DNA from 3 places in the Saccharomonospora sp. NPDC046836 genome. Region 2 is predicted to be linked to each of the others. Evidence: riboswitches for the same ligand, from Rfam matches in the RefSeq annotation. Region 2 holds a riboswitch; each other region holds the start of a gene.
The links. A riboswitch is a leader RNA that binds a small molecule or an ion and turns the genes downstream of it on or off. The one in region 2 is predicted to bind thiamine pyrophosphate.
Positions count from the first base shown of each region.

Region 1: linked by a shared signal. The riboswitch ahead of ABZ863_RS24850 (thiamine ABC transporter substrate-binding protein) and the one ahead of thiO (glycine oxidase ThiO) in region 2 are both predicted to bind thiamine pyrophosphate.
Region 3: linked by a shared signal. The riboswitch ahead of thiC (phosphomethylpyrimidine synthase ThiC) and the one ahead of thiO (glycine oxidase ThiO) in region 2 are both predicted to bind thiamine pyrophosphate.

Region 1 is NZ_JBEYXW010000025.1:29,968-37,713, forward strand. Features, by position in the region: gene ABZ863_RS24825 (SDR family NAD(P)-dependent oxidoreductase) at 1-550, opposite strand, end outside; gene ABZ863_RS24830 (SDR family NAD(P)-dependent oxidoreductase) at 547-1,422, opposite strand; gene ABZ863_RS24835 (PadR family transcriptional regulator) at 1,550-2,086, shown strand; gene ABZ863_RS24840 (ABC transporter ATP-binding protein) at 2,169-3,185, opposite strand; gene ABZ863_RS24845 (ABC transporter permease subunit) at 3,185-4,810, opposite strand; gene ABZ863_RS24850 (thiamine ABC transporter substrate-binding protein) at 4,786-5,835, opposite strand; TPP riboswitch at 5,870-5,981, opposite strand; gene ABZ863_RS24855 (4a-hydroxytetrahydrobiopterin dehydratase) at 6,014-6,304, shown strand; gene ABZ863_RS24860 (hypothetical protein) at 6,380-6,667, shown strand; gene ABZ863_RS24865 (TIGR03086 family metal-binding protein) at 6,865-7,269, opposite strand; gene ABZ863_RS24870 (hypothetical protein) at 7,385-7,573, shown strand; gene ABZ863_RS24875 (Fic family protein) at 7,613-7,746, shown strand, end outside.
Region 2 is NZ_JBEYXW010000007.1:2,181-9,926, reverse strand. Features, by position in the region: gene ABZ863_RS11265 (BadF/BadG/BcrA/BcrD ATPase family protein) at 1-900, opposite strand, end outside; gene ABZ863_RS11260 (SIS domain-containing protein) at 897-1,913, opposite strand; gene ABZ863_RS11255 (GntR family transcriptional regulator) at 2,056-2,814, shown strand; gene ABZ863_RS11250 (hypothetical protein) at 3,087-3,896, shown strand; gene thiE (thiamine phosphate synthase) at 3,874-4,557, opposite strand; TPP riboswitch at 4,589-4,694, shown strand; gene thiO (glycine oxidase ThiO) at 4,689-5,807, shown strand; gene thiS (sulfur carrier protein ThiS) at 5,807-6,007, shown strand; gene ABZ863_RS11230 (thiazole synthase) at 6,010-6,777, shown strand; gene ABZ863_RS11225 (MarR family transcriptional regulator) at 6,840-7,283, shown strand; gene ABZ863_RS11220 (ion transporter) at 7,299-7,746, opposite strand, start outside.
Region 3 is NZ_JBEYXW010000049.1:19,818-27,563, forward strand. Features, by position in the region: gene ABZ863_RS32165 (AAA family ATPase) at 1-1,874, shown strand, start outside; gene ABZ863_RS32170 (VOC family protein) at 1,977-2,381, shown strand; gene ABZ863_RS32175 (LytR C-terminal domain-containing protein) at 2,426-3,085, opposite strand; gene ABZ863_RS32180 (DUF3263 domain-containing protein) at 3,082-3,405, opposite strand; gene ABZ863_RS32185 (peptide deformylase) at 3,611-4,189, shown strand; gene ABZ863_RS32190 (trypsin-like peptidase domain-containing protein) at 4,287-5,210, shown strand; TPP riboswitch at 5,246-5,376, shown strand; gene thiC (phosphomethylpyrimidine synthase ThiC) at 5,370-7,016, shown strand; gene thiD (bifunctional hydroxymethylpyrimidine kinase/phosphomethylpyrimidine kinase) at 7,013-7,746, shown strand, end outside.

The sequences.
Region 1 (7,746 bases), on a different contig from region 2:
GGACAGCTGCCACCGTCAGCTCCGGATGGCGGCGGTGCAGCTCGTAGGTGAACAACAGGTTGGCGAGCTTGGTACGGCTGTAGGTGAGGAACGGATCGAAGGACCGCTCGCTCTGCAGGTCGTCGAAGTTGATGAGCACGGGCCCACTGCCCCGCATCGGCGCACGGTGTCCTTCGGAGTTGACGTTCACGACGCGGCCTTCGCCCCGCCGCAGCAACGGCAGCAACCGGCTGGTCAGTGAGAAGGGTGCGAGGTGGTGGACCGCGAGGTTCAGCTCGAACCCTTCGGCCGTCACCTCACGGCGACGCGTCATCACGCCCGCGTTGTTGATCAGCACGTCCACCTGCGAGACGGTGGCGGCGACGTGCTCGACACCCTCCAGTGTGGACAGATCAGCCCGGATGAACCGGCCACCGGTCTCACGCGCGAGCCGTTCGCCACGTTCACGGTTGCGGCCGATGAACGTCAGCTCGTGTCCGTCCTTCGCGAGCTGCAGCGCGGCCTGCCTGCCCAGCCCGGAGGTCGCGCCGGCGAGGACGACGGCGCTCATCGCGGCGCTCCGACGGCGGGCTCCACCTTGGCCAGGCCGAGCGAGCCGGCCAGTAGCCGATCACGCATCCGCAGTGGCAGTCGCGAAAGCACACGGAGCAGTCGGGCGTCCCGGCTCGCGACGTAGCAGGCCTTTGGCGCGCGAGCCTCCGCAGCCCGCAGAATCGCCTTGACCACCCTGTCGACCGGACCCGGCTTCTGTTTGGCCATTGCGCCCTCGACCGCGGCGAGCTGGTTGCGGTAGAGCGCGACCCGACTCGGATCGGCCAGCGCGAGCGCCTTGCGCGCCTCCGCTTCGGCTTTGGCGAAGATCGGGGTTTCGGCCGCACCGGGTTCGACGATCACGACCGGAATGCCCCACGGTGCGAGCTCGACGCGTGCGGCGTGCGACAGGGACTCCAGTGCCGCCTTGCTCGCCGAGATCGGCCCCAGGTAGGGCATCGCCAGCTGCGCGGTGGCAGCGCTGATGTTGATCACCCGGCCGTGTCCGTTGCGCAGCAACGGAAGAGCGGCCTTGAGTACGCGCTGCGGGCCGTAGACGTTGATGTCGAACTGGCGGTGCAGCTCCTCGTCGGGTACGAGTTCGAGCGGTCCCTGCACGATCACGCCCGCGTTGTTGACCAGCACCTGCAGCCCGGCGGAACCTCGCTCGGCAGCGATCGATTCGAGTGCGCGGCGAATGGTCGCCGGATCGGTCACGTCGAGCTCCACTTGCGTGACGCCCGTGCGGTCGAGCTGCGGGATGCCCGCGGTGCTGCGCACGCCAGCGTAGACGCGGTACCCCCGCTCGGCGAACGCCGCGACGGTGCGCACTCCGATTCCTCCGCCCGCCCCAGTGATCAGAACAGCCTTGGTGAAACCCCGGTCAGACATGACAACTCCAACATGATCGACTCAACATGTTTGTTCTTACATGTCTATTAGTACTTACACTGGGTGTCAAGCGGGACCCGGGCACAGGTACGCTCCAGCCGGCGGGAGCTCAGGAGAGGGTGAGTGGATGTCGTTGCGTCATGGGTTGCTCGGGCTGCTCGCCGGCGAACCCGGAAGCGGCTACGACCTCACGCGCCGATTCGAGGAAACGCTCGGCTCGATCTGGCCCGCGAAGCATCCGCAGATCTACAGCGAGCTGACCCGGCTGGCCGCCGAGGGCCTCATCGAGGCCGAGGCCGAGGGGCCGCGGCGCCGCAAGGAGTACCGCATCACCGACGCGGGGATGACCGAGCTACGCCGCTGGCTCGTCGACGTCGAGGTCGACCACACCATGCGGCTCGACCCGCTACTGCGTTCATTGTTCTTCTGGCTGATGGAACCGCAGGAACTCAAGGCGCACCTGGACAAGGAGGCGCGGTTCTACCGGGAGAAGGCGGAGCTGTACCGCGGCTCCGCCGCCGCGAAGGATCGCGGCGATTTCGGCGACAGCCCGCAGACGCGGGCAATGCGCGTCACCATCGAAGCGGCGGTCCGGCTCTACGACGCGCTCGCCGACTGGGCTGAGTGGGCACAAACGGTCCCCCCAGCAAAGCCGAAGCCCTAACCACTCGCGAGTCCCCCGCTCCCGCACGCGAGTCCCCCGCTCAGACACGCGAGTTGCCCGCTCAGACACGCGAGTTGCCCGCTCAGTCGCTGCCGATGAGCGCGATCCCATCCGGGTCGAGGGCGAGGTGTACCCGGTCGCCCGGTTGCAGGGCGGCGGCCATGGGCGCGACGGCGTCAACGCGGGCAGGTCCGCGCTCCGGCCGGACCGCCAGCCGCACGTGCTCGCGCCGGTGCACCCGGCCAAGCACCTCCGCCGCCACCCCGGCATCGGCGACCCGCACCGCGTTCGGCCGCAGTCCGAGCGACACAGCGCCGTCAGTCGCCCACGGCACCGGGACCGTACCGAGCACCGAGGTCACCAGCCCGCCGGATGCCTCACCGGCCAGCACCGTAGTCACCCCGAGGAACCGGGCCACCCGCTCGTCGACCGGCCGCCGCCAGACATCGAGCACGGTGCCGGCCTGCTGGATCTCTCCGGCATCCAGCACCGCAATCCGGTCCGCGAGTGTGACCGCTTCCTCCTGATCATGCGTGACGAGCAACGTGCTGATCTTGGCCTGCCGCAGCACATCGGCGAGTTCGAGGGCCAGCTGCTCGCGCAGCTCGGCGTCGAGCCCGGACAGCGGCTCGTCCAGCAGCAGCAACCGGGGCCGCGGGGCAAGCGCGCGGGCGAGCGCGACCCGCTGCGCCTCACCACCGGACAGCTCGGTGACCTTGCGGCGGTCGTACCCGGACAAACCGACGAGCTCCAGCAACTCACCCACCCGCTGGGCCTGCTCGGCCTTCGGCACACGACGCATCCGCAGACCGAACGCGATGTTGGCGGCGACGTCACGATGCGGAAACAGCTGACCGTCCTGGAACACCAGCCCGAAGCCACGCCGGTGCACCGGCACCGGCGCGAGATCCACACCATCCCAGCGCACCGGCCCCGTCGCCGCCGGCTCGAGCCCGGCGATGGAACGCAACAGCGTCGACTTACCGGAACCGGACGGGCCGAGCAGGGCGACCACCTCGCCGTCGGCGATCTCCAGCCGCACGTCACGCACCGCCGTGAACGATCCGTACCGCGTGGTCAGCCCGTCCACTATCAGCATCAGAACTCCCCTACCTGCGCCTGCGGGGCCCGCAGGCGGTCGATCACCGCGGCCACGAGCGCCGTCACCAGCATCAGCAGCGCGCAGGCCGCGTAGGCCATCTGGCTGTTGAGCTCTCCCGGCCTGCTCACCAGCGCGTTGATCGCCACGGGCAGCGTCGGCGCATCAGGGCGAGCCAGGAAGCTCGTCGCACCGAACTCACCCAGCGCCACCACGTAACCGAATGCGGCCGCGGCCGCCAGCGAGCGCAGGGCCAGCGGCAGGTCGATCTCCCGCCACACGCGCGCCGGGCTCGCGCCCAGCGTCGCCGCGGCCTGCCGCAGCCGCTGGTCCACCGAACGCAACACCGGCAGCACTATGCGAATGACCAGCGGGACGATGACCAGCGCCTGCGCGAACGGCACCAACAGCGGTGAGGTCCGCAGATCCCACGGCAGCTCGCCGAGTGTGAGCAGGTACCCGAAGCCCACGGTCACCGCCGACACCCCGAGCGGGAGCATCAGCGCGGTGTCCATTGCCTCGCCGGCCGCCCGCGCACCGCGCTCCGGTGAGCGGCGCAGGGCCACCAGCGCGACGGCGGCGAGCACGCCGACGATCATGGCGAGCAGCGTCGCGTCCGATGCCGTGCGCAGCGAGTTCATCGCCGCGTCCCAACCGGTCACGTTGAGGGCGCCGTACTCGCCGACACCGGAAAGCGCCCGGTACCCTTCGAGACTCCAACCGTCGCGTGTGGACACCGAGCGCAGCAGCAACGCGATGATCGGCGTGACCAGTAGCCCGAGCACCGCGAACCCGGCGGCGACGACCCACCACTCGCGCCCCTCGGGGCGGCGCGCCGTGTCCGCCGCTGCCCGCAGCCGCGCCGCCGTCTCCTTTCGACGGCGAGCCGCCGCGCCGATCAGCAGGGCCGCGAGCACAGCGCCGAGCTGTACCAGCGAAAGGGCCGCCGCGCCGGACAGGTCGAGCAGGTTCACCGTGCGCAGGTAGATCTCGGTCTCCAGCGTGCGGTAGCGCGAGCCGCCGAGCATGAGCACGACGCCGAAGCTCGTCGCGCAGAACAGGAACGCCACAGCCGCCGACGACGCGACGGCCGGTGCGATGGCGGGCAACGTGACCGTGCGGAACGCCTGCCACGGCGAGGCGCCGAGTGACCGTGCGGCGTCCTCCGCGCGCCGGTCCAGATGCGCCCACAGCCCGCCTACGGTGCGTGCCACGACGGCGACGTTGAAGAAGGCATTGGCCAACACGATCGTGAACACGCCGCCCTCCGGCCACAGCGCGCGGAACGCCAGGCCGACCACGACGGTCGGCAGCACGAACGGTACGAGGATGAACGTGCGCACGGCCCCGACACCGCGCAGCCGCACCCGGGCCAGCAGATAGGCCACCGGCAGGCCGGCGACGACCGCGACCACGGTCGAGGCGGCCGCCTGCGCGACCGTGAACCGGGCGAGCTGCCAGGTCTGCGCCTCGAACAGCGTGGTGGCCACCTCGCCGTCCGCGAGGCCGAGCCGCAGGATCGCCACCACGGGCCAGGCGAAGAAGACGGCGAGAAACCCGATCGGGAGGACGGCGAGTGCCGTCGCTCCCGCGAGCCCCGCTACCCCTCCAGCAGCCCGCGCCACTGTTCGATCCACTGCTCCCGCCCCGCCTGCACCTGTTCACTAGGCAGCGAAGCCGGGTTCTGTGGCAGCGGCGCGGCCTGCGCCCAGCCGGACGGCAACGCCACGCCCTCGCGCGCCGGGTAGACGTACATGTTCTCGGCGACGGTCGACTGGAACTGCTGGGAGAGCAGGAAGTCGACGACCTTGCCGGCGTTGTCGGCCTGGCGGGTGCCTGCCAGCACACCGGCGTACTCGACCTGCCGGTAACACGTGTCGAGAAGTGCCTTGGTACGCGGCTGCCCGTCCTCGCCGATCTCCGCGGCTGGCGAGGATGCGTAGGACAACACCATCGGTTTCGGTCCGTTACCGGACGAGCCGGAGAACTCCTGTGTGTAGGCCTCCGTCCAGCCGCTGACGACCTGAACGTCGTTGCCCTCGAGCCGGGACCAATAGTCACGCCAGCCCTGCTCGCCGTAGCGGGCGACCGTCGCGAGCAGGAAGGCCAGCCCCGGCGAGGACGTCGCGGGGTTGGGCACCACCAGCAGACCGCGGTAGCGCGGGTCGGCGAGATCGTCGAAGGTCTTCGGCTCCGGCACATCGTTGTCGGTGAACCAGCCGGTGTCGATGTTCACGCACACGTCGCCGACGTCGACGGCGGAGAGCCTGTGCTGCGGGTCGATGGAGTAACGCTGGGGGCCGCGGTTGGCCTCGGGGCTGGTATACGGCTCGAACACCTCCTCCGCCAGTGCGCGGGAGGCGAACGTGGAGTCGACACCGTAGGCGACATCGGCGATGGGGTTGGCCTTGGTGAGGACCAGCTTGTTGGTCAGCTCCCCCGCATCGCCCTCCTTGAGCACGCGGATGCGGATGCCGGACTGGCGTTCGAACGCGTCCAGGACCTCCTGCGGCGCCGCCCACGAGTCGTGCGTCACCAGGGTGACGGTGGTCGGGCCCTCAGGTTCGCCGCCGTCCCCGCTGAGCACCGTGCAGCTCGCGGTCAGTACACCAGCGACGGACACCACTGCCGCAGTGCGAAGGAATCTCATCCACCCTCCTAGTCGTGACCGGCGTCCTCGCCAGCAAGGAGAGCAGCTGCCTCCCTGCGCCGGCATGATCCGGATCAGGTGCGAACGGTCGTGGGCTCACGCCCACCTCTCAGCCCGGCGTGTGCCGGACTCCCGTGGCAAACGTGCAGCGTACCCGCCGCGGTACGACCATGGACGCATGGCAGAGCTACTGAGCGACGAGCGCATCGACGAGGCACTCGGTCACCTGTCCCAATGGCGGCGCGCGGGCGACGCGATTGAGCGCGATGCGGAGCTGGCGAGCTTCCCGCAGGCGATCCAGGTGGTCAACCGGGTCGCCGAGATCGCGGAGAGCGCCAACCACCATCCCGACATCGACATCCGTTGGCGCACGCTGACTTTCCGGCTTACTACGCATTCGGAGGGTGGGATCACCGAGCGGGATGTCTCGCTGGCGAGCGAGATCGACGGGGTGATCGAGGCTCTGTGATGTGCGCCGGCCGCGAAACCTCGGTGGTGTCATCGCGCGTTCCCCGGGTAGCCAGCATGGGGAAGGGAGTGCGCGATGAGCCGTTTCAGCTTTGCCCGCAACGGATCGCGAGCCGATTCGCATTCCCGTCGCCGGCTGCGCCTACTGTCGGCGCTCGGCTTGCTGGTCCTGATGGCGCTGGGTGGTGGGGTACTGCCGGTCGCCGCGGCAACGCACGACACCCAGCAGGCGGCCGCGGTACCGGGGAGCGCCATCACCCAGGCATTCGTCGTCGGTGGGATTGCGTTCGCGATGATCATCGCCGTGGCGGGCGGGGTGCTGTTTTACACCGCGAGAACCAGGCAGCGCCGCTCCGACTTGTGATCTATGACACATGCGGCCGCGGCGGCTAACGGCGAGCGCGGTCAGGGCGCTGTCAAGGGTGACTCACCGACCACGAGCCTTCTGGGGAGCACACCCATGAACCGCGCCCCCGTTCTGACCCCCGGCCAGCAGGCCACGGTGACCGCATTCGCGACGGCGGTCACTCTGCTGTTCGTCATCCTGCTCGCCGCGGCTGGCTAAGCTTCGCGGCCGAGCAGCGCCAGCAGCTTCTCGAACGGCGAGGCGTCGGCCGCGCCTACAACCGGTGGTCCGAACATGCCGGACCGTTGCCGGTCCTCGGCGCTGCCCGCAGCGTGCCAGCGCGCGACCGCGTCCACAACGCGGTCGTCGGGCCGGTAGGGCACGCCAGCACCACGCGCCAGGTCCCAGCCGTGCGCAAGCGTCTCGGACAGGCTGATCTGCGCGATCAGCAGGCCCGGCGCGGGGCCGAACGCGAACGGGAACTCACGCTCCAGGGCACCCGGGGCCGCGAAGGCCGCCAATGCCCGTCGCGCGGCGGCCGTGAAGTCGGCACTCAGATCGGCGTGGCTGCGCTCACCGAGTGCGGTGAAGTCGACCACCTCGCCCTCCACCCGGAACACGGGCTCGCGGCAGAGTAGCGCTCCGGCGGGATGCACCGATCGTCGCCGCCGTGACGTCGTAGGCGCGCTCGAGCAAGCGTGGAATGTCGTCAGTTCTTTCATACAGGTACTGACCATGACCGCAGACAGGCTGCCACGGACGGAAACGCCAGTCCGCGCCGATCTGCCACAACAGCACCAGGCGGGTGGGCGGCTCCCACAGCGTCACCCGGCTTCAGTTGCATTCGGTGCCATCGACGCCGCGTTCGAACCAGCGTCCGCCGACCCGTGGTTCGACAACGACATCCGCGTTGTCGGGGCGTAGATCGAATGCTCGGCAGGCCAGAACTCGGTCATTCGCTCGGTGAGCAGGCCGAACGCCGGCTGCGGCGAGAACGGGACGCTGAGCAGCCGTGGTGCCTGCACCTACGTTGCGGGCTCGGCGACGGCGAGACTCGCGAAGTTGTCCAGAGTGGCGCCTCGACAGCGCCACCTCGA
Region 2 (7,746 bases):
GGCCGCGACCGCGGCCAACCAGGCCGCACCGAGCACCCCGTCGGAACTGGCGAGCACGTCGAGGCCGGCCAGACCAGCACGAACGCGCCTGCCGACAGGGCTCCCCTGCCCGAGGACACTGCCGACGAGGACGACCGGGCTGCGCTCGCCCGGCTCCCGCGCCGCGAGCGCGGTGTCGACCAGTAGCCGGGCCGCGTCCTCGACAATGGCGCAGGCCACCGGATCGCCGGCCACGGCTGCTGTGCTGACCAGCGGCGCGAACCGGGCCAGCCGCACCGGCAGGTCGCCGTTCGCCGCAGCGATGAGGCGGTGGAACGCGCGTGGTTCGCCAGGGTCCACCCCGGCTTCGGCCAGCACCGAGCCGGCGAGCGGGCCGGGCTGCCCGCCGCGGCTGAGCACGTCGAGGGCGGCGCGCACGGCCTCCCTGCCGATCCAGAAGCCGGAGCCCTCGTCGCCGAGCAGCCAGCCGTAGCCGCCTGCCACCGCCACCATCCGCCTGCCGCGGATGCGGCCCGCGATCGAGCCGGTGCCGGCGATGAGCACGGTGCCGTCCGGTTCCGGGGTCGCCGCGGCGAAGGCGGTCACGGCATCGGAGACCACCTCCGGGGTCACCGGCAACCCCGCGCGTCGCCAGGCGCGCTCGAACATCTCCGCAATGGCGGGGTCGGTGAGCTTGCTCGTGCCGGCCATGCCGACCACGCACGCCCGTAACCCCGCCGGGTCCAGACCGTCCAGTGCCGCCGCGATGGCCGCGGTCATGGCGCCGGCTGCCTCCTCCGGCGGCACCGAATTCGGATTGGCCCCACCGGCGAGACCGGCGCCGAGCTGCGTGCCGTCAGCGGCCATCGCCATGGCGCGCGTCGCCGTCCCACCGGCATCCACTCCGACGACGTAGCTCATCGGGTCTTCGTCACCTTCCGCAGGCCGCGCGGGGCGTCCGGATCGCCACCCCTGGCCAGCGCCAGCCCCAGCGCGATCCGCTGCACTGGTAGCACCTCCAGGATTGGCGCGACCTCCTCGGCCGTCTCCGGCACGTCGATGCGCACCGCGCCCGGCATGCCGGCGGCTGCCGAGCCGATCGTGAGGACGTCGGCGCCGCGCTCGGAGACAGCGCCGAGCACCTCTCGCATGGCCGCACCACCCTTGCCCGCGCTGGTCACAGCCAGCACCGCCGTCTCCTCGTCGATCGCGGCCACCGGGCCGTGCAGCAGGTCAGCCCCGCTGTAGGCCCGGGTGGCCAGGTAGCTCGTCTCGGCGAGTTTCAACGACGCCTCCAGCGCGGTGGCGTAGGAGTAGCCCCGCGCGGCCGCGATGACCCGGCTGGCGAAGCGGTACCGGTCGACCGCGCGAGCCACTCCGCTGTCCGTGCCCTCCAGGGTGCGCCGCGCGAGTTCACCGATGGCGTGCACCTCCCGCCCTTCACCGCCGCGGACCGCGTCGACGAGCAAGTAGAGCGCGAGAAGTGTGGCCGTGTAGGTCTTGGTCGCCGCAACCGCGTGTTCGGTGCCGGCACGGATGTCGACGGCGAGTTCGGCCACCGAGCACAGCGGTGAGGACGGCGTGTTCGTGACGGCGATGGTGCGGGCGCCGCGCCTGCCCGCGGCCTCGGTGACCTCGACCAGGTCGGGGGAGCCGCCGCTCTGACTCACCGAGAGCAGCAGCACGTCCCGCAGGTCCGGCTCGGCGCCGTAGAGGGTCGTCGTCGATGCCGACACGAGACCGGATGGCAGGCCGAGGAGGACTTCGATCAGATATTTGGCGTAGAGCGCCGCGTGGTCGCTGGAACCGCGAGCCGCCAGCAGGACGAACCGGGGCGGCCGGCGGGCGATGGCACGGGCCACCTCGGCGATGGCGGCACGCTGTTCGAGGAGTCCGGACAGGATGTCGGGCTGTTCCGCGATCTCGGCCGTCATACTCCGGCCCGCTTTGCCCTCTATCACCATGGTCCTCTCGTCACCAAGTTAAGGTCTAGACCAATACTAGACAGGTTCAACGCGGTGTGCGAAGGGTAGCGTTGCAGGTGAAGCAGTATTGCGTGTAATGAAGGAGTCGGTCATGTTGGAGGCGGTTTCCGGGGGTACGTCGGGTTCGGTATCCGGCACACGTGGCCAGCGCGAGCCGAAGTACTGGGCGCTCAAGCAGCATCTGCTCGATCTGCTCGAAGCATTGCCGGCCGGTTCACCCATTCCCACGGAGCGGGCACTTGCCGGCGACTTCAACGTGTCGCGCACGACGGTCCGCCAGGCGCTCGCCGATCTGACGGCCGAGGGCAGGCTGCATCGCGTGCAGGGTAAGGGTACGTTCGCCGCCGAGCCCAAGGTCGCCCAGCGGTTGCAACTGTCCTCGTACACTGAGGACATGCGGGCGCAGGGCCGCGAGCCGTCCTCGCGGCTACTGGAAGTCGAGGAAATCGTTGCGGAAGGTGAGTTACCGAAACTGCTCGGTATTCGCACCGGCGCGAAGGTGCTCAAACTCAAGCGGTTGCGGCTCGCCGACGGTGAGCCTATGGCGCTGGAGACAACGCACCTTCCGCTGGCCCGTTTCCGCGGGATGCGTAAGCACATCACCGAAGGTGGCTCACTCTACGAAGCGCTGCGTGAGCGGTACGGAATCGAACTGGACCGTGCGGAGGAGACAATCGAGACCTCCCTCGCCGGCCCGCAGGAGGCCGAGCTGCTTGGTGCGGACGTCGGTATGCCGGTGCTGCTGTTGTCCCGGCATTCCTTCGCGACCGACGGCAAGCCTGTCGAGTTCGTGCGTTCCATCTACCGTGGCGACCGCTACAAGTTCGTCACCACGCTGACCAGGCCGTGACGCTTCGGCTGGGCGCGGGTCGCCGGCCACCACCATCCTCGGCCAGGGGATGGTGGTGGAGGGCGGAGTCGTCCATGTGATGCTGCCCTGCATCGGCCATTCCGATCCGCTCGCGTTGTGGGTATGTGCCGTTTGGCCGTTTTCGACGCCCTTTTTCAAGGTCCACTGTGGACATCGTGGCAGTGCTCACTCTTGGCGACACGGGGAGCGATTGGCGCGTTCGGTTCGTTGAGGGCCTGGAGACAGGAGAACCTGCGCGAGCGATCGGAATCATGGCTGAGGAGAAGCAGAACGATACGGAAGAGAAGTCGGAGAAGTCCGGTCTCAGGCCCGCACAGGTGATCGCGGCCGCGCTGGCTGCCGTCACCGCGGCGTTTCTCGGGTCGTTCCTGGGGGTTTACGGCACCGTGCTCGGCGCGGGTGTGGTCAGTGTGGTGACCACTGTGGGCAGCGAGATCTACCTGCGTTCACTGCAAACGACGAAGGCGGCGACAAAGAAGGCCAAGGCGCTCGCCGTCGCCATCACCGATACCAGGGCAGGACAGACGAGAACCGGACCGGCACTGTCGGTGAGCGAGCAGCCGACGGTGCGGTTGCCGGTGCCTGGCGAGGACAAAGACAAGACGGTGTACCTGGCGAAGCCGGACACCCCAGCCGCCGGGCAACGTACATGGTGGCGCCGCCGCTGGCCGTTGGTGCTCGCCACGAGCGTCGCGGCATTCGTGATCGGCATGTTCGTCGTGACCGGGTTCGAGCTCGTGAGTGGCAGCTCGTTGTCCGGGCAGGGGGCCAGCACAGTCGGCGAGCTGGTCGGCGACCGGCTGAACCAGCCAGGTGACCAGGAGCAGCCGACGCAGCAGCCGTCGACGCCGGCTCAGCAGCAGGACCAGCCCACCGCGCCGCCGGCCACCACCACCGAGACGAGCGTGCCGCCGGAGACGACCGCGCCGACCGGCAGCGCGGAACAGCAGCCGACGTCCGAGTCGTCGCGGCCGAGCGAGACCACGAGCGTGGCACCGACATCGGAGCCGAGCCCGACAACCGGCGCCGGCGATGAGGTCACGCCGAGCGCGCGGCCGTGAGTCCCGCACGCAGGGTGGCCGCGGCCGCACGCGGGTTCTCGGCCTCGGTGATCGCCCTGACCACTACCGCACGCTGGGCACCTGCGCTGAGGACCTCGGGCAGGCGTACCGCGTCGATGCCGCCGATGGCGAACCAGGGCCTGGCCGTGCCGATACCGGTGGCGACCGCGCTGATGAGCTGAAGCCCGGGTGCTTCGCGTCCGGGCTTCGTCGGCGTCGGCCAGCAGGGACCGACGCAGAAGTAGTCCACACCAGGCTCCGCGGCGGCCGCGCGCGCCTGCGCCAGCGAATGGGTTGAACGCCCGATCACCGGAGCGTCACCGAGGACGCGCCTCGCCACGGACACCGGCAGGTCGTCCTGGCCGAGATGCAGCACATCGGCCTCGACCGCGAGCGCCATATCGGCGCGATCGTTGACCGACAGCAGCGCGCCGTGCCGTGCGCACGCCTCGGCGAGCACTTCCAGTGCGGCGATCTCGTGCTTGGCTTCCAGTGGCGCGCCGCCGGTCTTGTCCCGCAGTTGCACGATGTCGACACCACCCGCCAGTGCAGCGTCGGCGAACTCGGCGAGATCGCCGCGGCCGCCGCGGGCGTCGGTACACAGGTACAGCCGCGCGTCGGCGAGGCGTTGCCTGATCTGGTCACCGGTGAGGCCTGGCATGGCGTCACCGTAGTACGGCCCTGTACCGTGGTGGCGTCCGCACGGGAGCCCGAGGCACGGGCTGAGAGGGAGCCGCCGCTCCGACCGTGGAACCTGATCCGGATCATGCCGGCGCAGGGAGCGTGATAGTCATGACCGCTGAGCCCACTGTCGCCGTGATCGGCGCCGGTGTGATCGGCCTTGCCGTGGCCTGGCGGCTCGCGGCCGCTGGGCACGCCGTCACCGTGTTCGACCCCAATCCCGCCCGCGGCGGAGCCTCATGGGTGGCCGGCGGGATGCTCGCACCGGTCACCGAGGCCTGGCCCGGCGACGAAGCGGTACTCGAACTGGGCGAGGAGTCGCTGCGCCGCTGGCCTGCGTTCGCCGCCGAGCTGAGCGCGGCCGGTGCCGATCCTGGCCTCTCCCGCGCTGGCACGATCGTTGCCGCGTTCGACCGCGCCGATGCCGAGCAGTTGGAGATCCACGCCGGGTACCTGCGTGAGCTGGGGCGCGAGGCGAGCTTCGTGACCGGTCGCGAACTCCGCCGTGCCGAGGCGGGCCTGGCCGGTGCCGTGCGTGGCGGCCTGCTCGTGCCCGGCGACCTGGCTGTCGACAACCGCAGGCTGCTGAACGCACTGGTCGGGGCCGCCCGCCGGCATGGTGCCGAGTTCGTCCGCGAGGAGGTTGTCGAGCTCGCGCCCGGGTCGGTCCATACGGCAGGTGCTGTGCACCGGGCCGACGCGGTGGTGCTGGCCGCCGGTGCGTGGAGCGCGGGCCTCGCGCCTGAACTGGCCGGTGCGGTCCGCCCGCTCAAGGGCGAGATCCTGCGGCTGCGCGCCCGTCGCACGACCCTTCCGCCGCCGCACCGCACCGTGCGCGCCGTCGTCGAGGGCAGGCCCGTGTACCTGGTGCCGCGGCAGGACGGGGAGCTGGTGCTCGGCGCCACGCAGTACGAGGCCGGATTCGACACCACGGTGACCGCGCGCGGGGTTCGCGAGCTGCTGGAGGGCGCCGAGCGGATCTTCCCGGCGATCGCCGAGTACGAGCTCACCGAGACCGCGGCCGGGCTGCGTGCCGCGAGCGCGGACAACCTGCCCTACCTCGGTGAGCTCGCCGACGGGCTGTTCGCGGCAACGGGTCACCACCGCAACGGGTTGCTGCTCGCCCCTGTCACGGCTGACGCGGTGCTGGCCTGGCTCGCCGGTGCGCCACCACCACCCGGAGTCGCCGCAGCCCACCCGAGTCGAGTTCGCCGTGAGGAACGAGTCTGATGCGGATACAGGTCAACGGGAACGAGCGGGAGTTTCCCGATGGCAGCACGGTCGCCGACCTGCTCGCCGTACTCGGTACCGCCCAGCGGGGCGTCGCGGTGGCGCTCGACGGCGAGGTGGTGCGGCGGGCGCGCTGGGGCGAGGTCGTTGTGTTGGACGGCGCTCGGCTGGAAATCCTCACCGCAGTGCAAGGAGGGTAGCGATGATCGACGAATCCGGTGACCAGCTCGTCATCGACGGCCACAAGCTGAGCTCGCGGCTGATCATCGGCACCGGTGGGGCCGCCAACCTCAGTGTGCTGGAGCGGGCGCTGGTGGCGTCGGGGACCGAGCTGACCACCGTCGCCCTGCGGCGTGCCGACGCCGAGGGCGGTTCCGGGGTGCTGGAGCTGCTGCGGCGGCTCGGCATCACCCTGCTGCCCAACACCGCGGGCTGTCGCAGCGCCGCGGAGGCCGTGCTCACCGCGCAGCTCGCCCGCGAGGCGCTGGACACCGACCTGATCAAGCTCGAGGTGCACGCCGACGACCGGACGCTGCTGCCCGACCCGGTCGAGACCCTGGAGGCCGCCGAACGGCTCGTCGCCGACGGATTCACGGTGTTCGCCTACACGAACGACGACCCGGTGCTGGCGCTACGCCTCGAGGAGGCGGGGTGTGCCGCGGTCATGCCACTCGGCGCGCCGATCGGTACCGGGCTCGGCATCCGCAACCCGCACAACATCGAGCTGATCGTGGCCCGTGCGAGCGTGCCGATCATCCTCGACGCCGGGATCGGCACCGCGTCCGACGCTACGCTGGCCATGGAGCTGGGCTGTGCTGCCGTGCTGCTGTCGACGGCGGTCACCCGGGCACAGGACCCCGAGCGAATGGCCTACGCCATGCGCTCGGCGGTGATCGCGGGCAGGCTGGCGCGGCAGGCGGGGCGTGTTCCGCAACGCTTCTGGGCGCAGGCGTCCAGCCCACCACGCTGACCACCGCCTGCCGCCACGTATCGTGAACGGCAATTTTCGGCGCGTACGCGAAGGAGCGCTAGGTGAGCAGGTCGTCGCAGGACGTACCCGGCAGGCTGTTTCTCGCCATCGGCCGGTTGTCGCGATCGTTGCGCCAGGCCGGCACCCCCGGCCCCGGCCACGGCTCGATCTCGGCGCTGGCGACGTTGTCCGCGTACGGCCAGCTCCGGCTCGGCGACCTTGCCGCGAAGGAGGGCGTCGCGGCGGCGACGATGTCGCGTATCGTCGCCGCGCTCGTCGATGCCGGGTACGTGCGCAGGGAACCGGATCCGGCTGACCGGCGTGCCTGGCTGGCCACCGTGACCGAGGAGGGCGAGCGCATGCTCTCCGGCCTGCGTTCCACGCGCATCCACGAGCTGAGCAAGCGCATTGACCGCCTGTCACCGGAACACCGCGACGCGCTCGCCGCCGCGCTGCCCGTCCTGGAGGCGCTGCTCGACGACGAGCCGGAGCGAAAGGGCAGTTGAAGTTCCCTTGGGGACCTAACTCGGGTCTAGTTGGCGCTCGCGTAGTTGGGCGACCTCGGCCCGCAGCGCGCGCAGTTCGGTGAGGATCTCCGCGTTGGCCGCTGCCTGCTCGGCTGCCTGTCGTTGTTCTTCCTCGCGGATCTCGTCGCGCAGCTGGTCCTCCATCGCACTCACCACGACGGCGATGAACAGGTTCAGCACCGCGAAGCTCGACACGAGGATGTAGACGATGAAGAAGATCCACGCCAGCGGCGCCTGTTCCATGATGCCCTGGGCGATGTCCGGCCACGACTCACCGGTCATCACCTGGAACAGCGTGAACAGCGATGTGCCCAGGTCACCGAAGTCCTCGGGTGCGATGCCGCCGAACAGCTTCGTGGCCATCACACTGGCCACGAAGATGATCAGCCCGAGCAGCGCGGCGATCGACGCCATGCCGGGGATGGCCGCCAGCAGCCCCGCG
Region 3 (7,746 bases), on a different contig from region 2:
TGTTCACGGTCGGCGACGCGGTGTCGCTGCTGCCGCAGGACCTCGCGCCACCGCCCGGTTCGGACGTTTCGGCAGTTCGGGGCCAGCTGTCCCGCGCGATCGGCGCGACCTGGACCAGCGAGCTGCTCACGGTCACGGCGACCGACCCGTCCGGACCGGTCGCGGTGGGCCAGTCCACGGTGGTGAGCTGGCGCGGTAGCACCACCGAGGAGGCAACACCCACGGCGGCGCCCGCTCCCGTGCGGGCTACGACCCAGGCGGTGGCGCCAAGCCCGATCGTCGAGACGGTCGAGGACGAGCAGCCGCCCCCGCCGATCGCCGACCTCGCCGGCCACGGCGCCGCGGCACGCCGGCTCGCCGAATGGTTCGACCTGGCTTTCCACCGGCCGGAGCTGCTGACCAAACTCGGCACCTCCGGCAGGCTCGGGGTGCTGCTGTCCGGGCCAGAGGGCGTCGGCAAGGCGACCCTCGTCCGGTCGGTCGCCCATGCGGAGCAGGTCAGGGTGGTCAGGCTGGCCGCGCCCAGCGTGGCCGTGCTGGAGCCCGACGCCGCTCTCGCCCGCGTGGCGCAGGCCATGGACGCCACGGCCTCGGGTGACGGCGTGGGCGTGCTGTTACTCACCGACGTCGACACGCTGCTGCCTGCGACACAACCGCCGCCGGTCGCGACGGTGGTGCTCGATCGCCTGCGTGCCGCGCTCGCGCGTCCAGGCTTCGCACTCGTGGCCACCAGCGCGCACCCGGAGTCGGTCGACCCGAGGCTGCGGGGAGTCGAACTACTCGACCGGGAGCTCACCCTCGGACTGCCCGACGCGCAGGTGCGCACCGAGCTGCTGCGGATCCTGCTGCGCGACACACCCGTCGACCCCGATGTCGACTTCGGCGCCATCGCCGAGCGCACGCCTGGTTTCGTGGCCGCCGACCTGCTCGCGCTGCGCAGGGACGCCGCGCTGCGCGCCGCACTGCGGCACCGCGACGGCGGTGCCGACCCGCGCATAGCCGAGCAGGACCTGCTGGACGCGCTGGAGTCGGTGCGACCGATCTCGATGTCCAGTTCGGACACTCTGGCCACCGGTGGGCTGACCCTCGACGACGTCGGCGACATGACGGAGGTCAAGCAGTCGCTGACGGAGGCGGTGCTGTGGCCGCTGCGTTATCCCGACTCCTTCGCCCGCCTCGGCGTCGCCCCACCACGCGGCGTACTGCTCTACGGCCCGCCCGGTAACGGCAAGACCTTCCTGGTGCGGGCGCTGGCAGGCACCGGCGCGCTCAACGTGTTCGCGGTCAAGGGCGCCGAACTGCTGGACAAGTGGGTCGGCGAGTCCGAGCGGGCCGTGCGGGAGCTGTTCCACCGCGCCGCCGAGGCCGCTCCCTCGCTGATCTTCCTCGACGAGGTGGACGCGCTCGCACCGCGCCGCGGGCAGTCCGGCGACTCCGGAGTGTCCGACCGGGTGGTCGCAGCCCTGCTGACCGAACTGGACGGTGTGGAACCGTTGCGTGACGTCATGGTGCTCGGCGCAACCAACCGGCCCGAACTGGTGGACCCTGCCCTGCTGCGGCCCGGTAGGCTCGAGCGGCTCATCTACGTGCCGCCACCGGACACCGAGGCGCGTGCGGCGATCCTGCGCGCGAGCGCGCGGAACACCCCACTGGCGTCCGATGTGGATCTCGACGAGCTCGCGTCCGCATTGGACGGCTACTCGGCGGCCGACTGCGCTGCGCTCATCCGCGAAGCCGCGCTCACCGCGATGCGCGAGTCGCTGGAGGCCGCCGAGGTCACCGCCGCGCACCTGACGAAGGCACGCGGCACCGTCCGCCCCTCGCTCGATCCGGCACAGCTCGCAGCGCTGGAGGCCTACGCCGCAGGCCGCTAACTCGAGTTTCCTCAGCGGCGGAGCCGCTTGCGGGCCTACCGCTGCGGCGACACGCCACCTGCCGCCGCCCGCGAGACCCCAGCTGCTGGCATCGTCACGTTCATGGCCTTCCTGCAGCTCACCGCGATCATCGTCGAGGATTACGACGACGCGATCGCCTTCTTCACCCAGGCATTGGGATTCGAGCTGGCCGAGGACTCGCCAGCCCGCACGAACGACGGCCGTCCCAAGCGCTGGGTTGTCGTCCGCCCGCCGGACGCAGAGACCGGCATCCTCCTCGCCCGCGCCGACGGCGAACACCAGATCGCTGCGATCGGCAACCAGCACGCCGGTCGGGTCGGCTTCTTCCTCCGCGTCGATGACTTCGACGCCAGCTACCAGCACATGCGCGCCGCCGGCGTCGAGTTTCTCACCGAGCCCCGAACTGAGCCCTACGGCCGGCTTGTCGTCTTCCGCGACATCGCCGGCAACCGCTGGGACCTCCTCGGCCCCGCCGTCTCTTCCTGATCTCGGTCCCGCACCGCCACGCAGGCCCTTCGCACATGGGCTTACTAACTGGTAGCGGTGCTCTCGTAGTCCTGGGTGACGATGACGATGACACCGGGGCTGGAGTCCTGGATGCCGTCGAAGCGGGGCTCGACACGGAGGCCGAACTGGCCGGCCAGCGAGCGGGCCGCGGCTTCCTCATCGGTGCCCGGCCGGAAGTACGCGGTACTGGTCGGGATGATCCCCGACGGGTAGTTGTCCACCTGGACGACGTTCCAGCCTTGCGCGCGGAAGTCATCGGCGGCGGTGTTGGCGAGCCCCTTGATGGTGCTGTTGTTGTAGACCCTGAGGCCGACCCACTTCGCCCCCGCCTGCTGGTCCTGGCCGGTCGCGCCGCTGTCGGTGCCGCCCGGCTGCGCACCAGGCGTGGAGGGCGTACCAGGCTGGCTCGGCTGTGTGCTCGGCGATCCGGCTGCGGGCGGCTGGCTGGTCGTGCTGGTGCTCGTCGTCGTGGGCTGCGTGGACGTCGGCTGGGCGGAGGTGCTGCGCTCGCCGTCACCCGGCGGTTGCTGTTCCTGTGACGTGCTCGGTTGCGCGGTTTGCTCGGAGTCGTCGCCGGAACCCAGCAGCGTGATACCACCGATGACGCCCGCGATCACGGCGACCGCGATCAGCCCGAGGCCGGCGGCTCGCATCGGCCGGGACAGCCCGTCGAAGATGCTCATGGCAGTTCAATCCCCAACCGCCGTGCCGCGCGGGTGCGCTGCCTCGCGGCGCGCGTCTTGCGAAGTCGCTTGACCAGCATCGGGTCCGCGCGCATGGCTTCCTGCTTGTCGATGAGCCGATTCAAGATCTGGTAGTAGCGCGTTGGCGACATGCCGAAGAGCTCGCGGATGGCTTGTTCCTTCGCACCGGCGTACTTCCACCACTGGCGCTCGAAGGCGAGTACCTCTTGTTCCCGCTGTGCGAGACCCTCGGCGGGATGGCCGGCTGGGGCTGGCGGGGACGGCTGGCCCTCCTGGGCCATCGACTCCGCTGCGTCCATCTGGCTCCTCGCAATCTCGGCGAAATCACACGGTTGTCGTTCCGCTGCGCCATTAGACCACGGGAGCCGACGAGCGCCACGAACCATGCCCGGCGCGTCCCGGTCACCACCACCCCCCAGCGAGGCGCTTCGCGCCGCTGGCCCACCCGTCGCCCGACCACCACCCCCCAACGAGGCGCTTCGCGCCGCTGGTTCAATCTAAGTCGTGACCGTTCACGCCATCCGCATCGCCGGCGACCCCGTCCTGCACAGGCCCACCCGCGAGGTGGAGAAGTTCGACGACGAACTGCGTACGCTCACCGAGGACATGTTCGAGACGATGTACGCGGCGGAGGGTGTCGGTCTCGCCGCCAACCAGATCGGCCTCGACCTGCGCCTGTTCGTCTACGACTGCCCCGACGACGAGGGGGTCCGGCACAAGGGCCTCGTCGTGAACCCGCGGCTGGAGACCTCGGAGCTGCCGGAGACCATGCCCGATCCGGACGACGACTGGGAGGGCTGCCTCTCGGTGCCCGGCGAGTCGTTCCCGACCGGCCGCGCAGCCTGGGCGAAGGTGACCGGTTTCGATCTCGACGGCCAGCCGATCGAGGTGGAGGGTACCGGCTACTTCGCGCGCTGCCTGCAGCACGAGACCGATCATCTCGACGGTTACCTCTACCTCGACCGGCTCGTCGGCAGGCACGCCCGCGCGGCGAAGAAGATGCTCAAGGCGAACGACTGGGGCGTGCCCGGCAACAGCTGGCTACCCGAGCCCGGTCAGGGAACCGACACCCCCGCGGACTGAGAGAAAGATGTTCAGCCCCGCGCGAACGGGCAGCGGGCACGCCGGTACCGGGAGCACAATCGAGACAGGTGCAACGGTGTAATCGGCGAGGGTTGTGATGACGGTGTCCGAGTCCGACGCGCTCGACGCCTACTCGCGCGCGGTGAGTTCTGTGGCCAGATCTGTCACACCACACGTGGCGAGCGTCGGGCTACCGCGGGGCGGCGGCTCAGCGGTCGTGTTCGACAGCGACGGCTACCTGCTGACCAACGCCCACGTGGTGGGCGGCGACCGGCGCGGCACCGCGACCTTCGCCGACGGCACGGAGGCGGACTTCCGGGTGCTCGGCGCGGACCCGTTGTCGGACCTGGCGGTGCTGCGGGCACAGGGCCCGACCCCGGAAGCGGCCCGGCTCGGCGACGCCGATCGGTTGATCGTGGGCCAGCTGGTGGTCGCGGTCGGTAGCCCGCTCGGCTTCTCCGGCTCGGTGACCGCAGGCGTGGTGAGCGCGCTCGGCAGGGCGATCCCGGTCCGGCAGGGCCGCGCGACCCGCGTGATCGAGGACGTGATCCAGACCGACGCGGCACTCAACCCCGGCAACTCGGGTGGCGCCCTCGCCGACGCAAACGGCCAGGTGGTCGGGATCAATACCGCGGTCGCCGGGTTCGGCCTCGGGCTGGCGGTACCGGTGAACGCGACCACCCGCCGCATCATCGACACACTGCTCGTGGAGGGCCGGGTACGGCGGGCCTACCTCGGCGTCGTCGGTGTACCCGCACCGCTGCCGGACGGCGTCGCCGCACGCACGGGCCAGGCCGCCGGCGTCCGGGTGGTCGAGGTGGTCTCCGGAGGCCCTGCCGATCACGCGGGGCTGCGGGCCGGTGATCTCGTGCTCACCGTCGGGCGCGAACAGGTCTTCGACGCGCAGGGCATCCAGCGGCAGCTCTTCGCCGAGGTGATCGGCACCCGGCTCGCCGTCACGGTGCTGCGTAACGGCGCGATGGTCGACGTATTCGCCACGCCCACCGAACTCGTGGGTTGAGCTCGGCCCCCGGCCATGGCATCGTCAAGGGGACAACTTCAGATCGCGGGAGCTCGCGCCTTGGCGGGCTGAGAGGGCGGCTGGTGTCCATTTCGTGGACCCGGTGCCGCCGACCGCATGAACCTGACTGGGTAATGCCAGCGTAGGGAGTGGATTTCTGTGACGACACTGGAACGTAATGCTGACGTTCGACCGACCGTCACCACTGGTTCCATCACCGGTTCCCGCAAGGCCTTTCTCCGCACCGAATCGGGCCTGCGGGTACCTGTCCGCCGTATCGACCTGTCCAACGGTGAACACTTCGACGTCTACGACACCTCCGGCCCGTACACCGATCCGGACGCCACCATCGACGTCCACAGTGGACTTCACCCGACGCGCTCCGGCTGGATCGACGGCCGCGAGCACCGCACCCAGCTCGGCTGGGCGAAAGCCGGGGTCATCACAAGGGAGATGGAGTTCATCGCGGCCCGCGAGCGCGTCGACCCCGAGTTCGTCCGCGCGGAGGTGGCCCGGGGACGCGCGGTGATTCCGGCCAACCGCAGGCATCCGGAGTCCGAGCCGATGATCATCGGCAAGAACTTCCTCGTGAAGATCAACGCCAACATGGGCAACTCCGCGGTGTGGTCGTCGGTCGAGGAGGAGGTCGACAAGATGGTGTGGGCGACCCGCTGGGGCGCCGACACGATCATGGATCTCTCAACCGGCAAGCGCATCCACGAGACTCGCGAGTGGATTCTGCGTAACTCCCCCGTGCCTGTCGGGACGGTGCCGATCTACCAGGCGCTGGAGAAGGTCAACGGTGAGCCGGAGAAGCTCACCTGGGAGATCTATCGCGACACCGTGATCGAGCAGTGCGAGCAGGGCGTCGACTACATGACCGTGCATGCCGGTGTACTGCTGCACTACATTCCGCTCACGGCCAACCGGGTCACCGGCATCGTGTCGCGTGGCGGGTCGATCATGGCGGCGTGGTGCCTTGCGCACCACAAGGAGTCGTTCCTCTACACCCACTTCGCCGAGCTGTGCGAGATCCTGCGCGCCTACGACGTCACGTTCTCACTCGGCGACGGGCTGCGGCCCGGTTCGATCGCCGATGCCAACGACCGTGCGCAGTTCGCCGAACTGGAGACGCTGGGCGAGCTCACCCACATCGCCCGCGAGCACGACGTGCAGGTGATGATCGAGGGCCCCGGCCACGTTCCCATGCACAAGATCAAGGTCAATGTGGAGCTGGAGGAGCAGCTCTGCGGCGAAGCACCGTTCTACACGCTCGGTCCACTCGCGACGGACATCGCGCCTGCCTATGACCACATCACCTCAGCGATCGGCGCCGCGCAGATCGGGTGGTACGGCACGGCGATGCTGTGTTACGTCACGCCCAAGGAGCACCTCGGCCTGCCGAACCGCGATGATGTGAAGACCGGGGTGATCACTTACAAGATCGCCGCACATGCGGCGGATCTCGCCAAGGGCCACCCCTACGCGCAGGCATGGGACGACGAGCTGTCCAAGGCACGCTTCGAGTTCCGCTGGAACGACCAGTTCAACCTCTCGCTCGACCCGGACACCGCACGGTCGTTCCACGACGAGACACTCCCCGCAGAACCGGCTAAGACGGCGCACTTCTGCTCGATGTGCGGACCCAAGTTCTGCTCGATGCGGATCACGCAAGACGTGCGCAAGTACGCCGAGGAACATGGACTGTCCACTGTGGATGCCATCGAGGAGGGCATGCGGGAGAAGTCCGAGGAGTTCAGCGAGCACGGCAACCAGGTGTACCTGCCCGTGGTCGACCAGCAATGACCACGACGCCGCGCACCGCCCTCACCATCGCCGGATCCGATTCCGGCGGTGGTGCGGGCATCCAGGCGGACCTGCGCACGTTCTTCGCCTGCGGCGTGCACGGAATGACCGCCGTCACGGCGGTCACCGTGCAGAACTCGCTGGGCGTGCAGGGGTTCAGCGAGATCCCGGTCGACGTCGTCACCGCCCAGATCAGGGCGGTGGCCGCTGACATGGGTGTCGATGCGGCCAAGACCGGCATGCTGGCGACCGCCGACATCATCCACGCGGTGGGCAAGACACTCGATGAGGTCCACATCGGACGCAACGGCCGGATACCGTTCGTCGTCGACCCCGTCGCCGCGTCCATGCACGGCGATTCGCTGCTTCGCGAGGAGGCCCTCGACGCCATCCGGACCGAACTGTTCCCCCGCGCGACGCTCGTGACGCCGAACCTGGACGAGGTGCGGCTGCTGACCGGCGTTGCGGTCACCGACACGGGCAGCCAGCGGGCCGCCGCCGACGCCTTACTGGAACTCGGGCCACAGTGGGTGCTGGTGAAGGGCGGCCACCTGTACGGCAACCCACGCTGTGTGGATCTGCTGTCCGACGGGGAGCGCTACGTCGAACTGGCCGGCCCGCGCTACGACACCGAGCACACGCACGGCGGCGGCGACACCCTTGCCTCCGCGATCACGGCCGCACTGGCGAAGGGCCGTCCCGTGCCAGACGCCGTGGCCGCGGGCAAGCG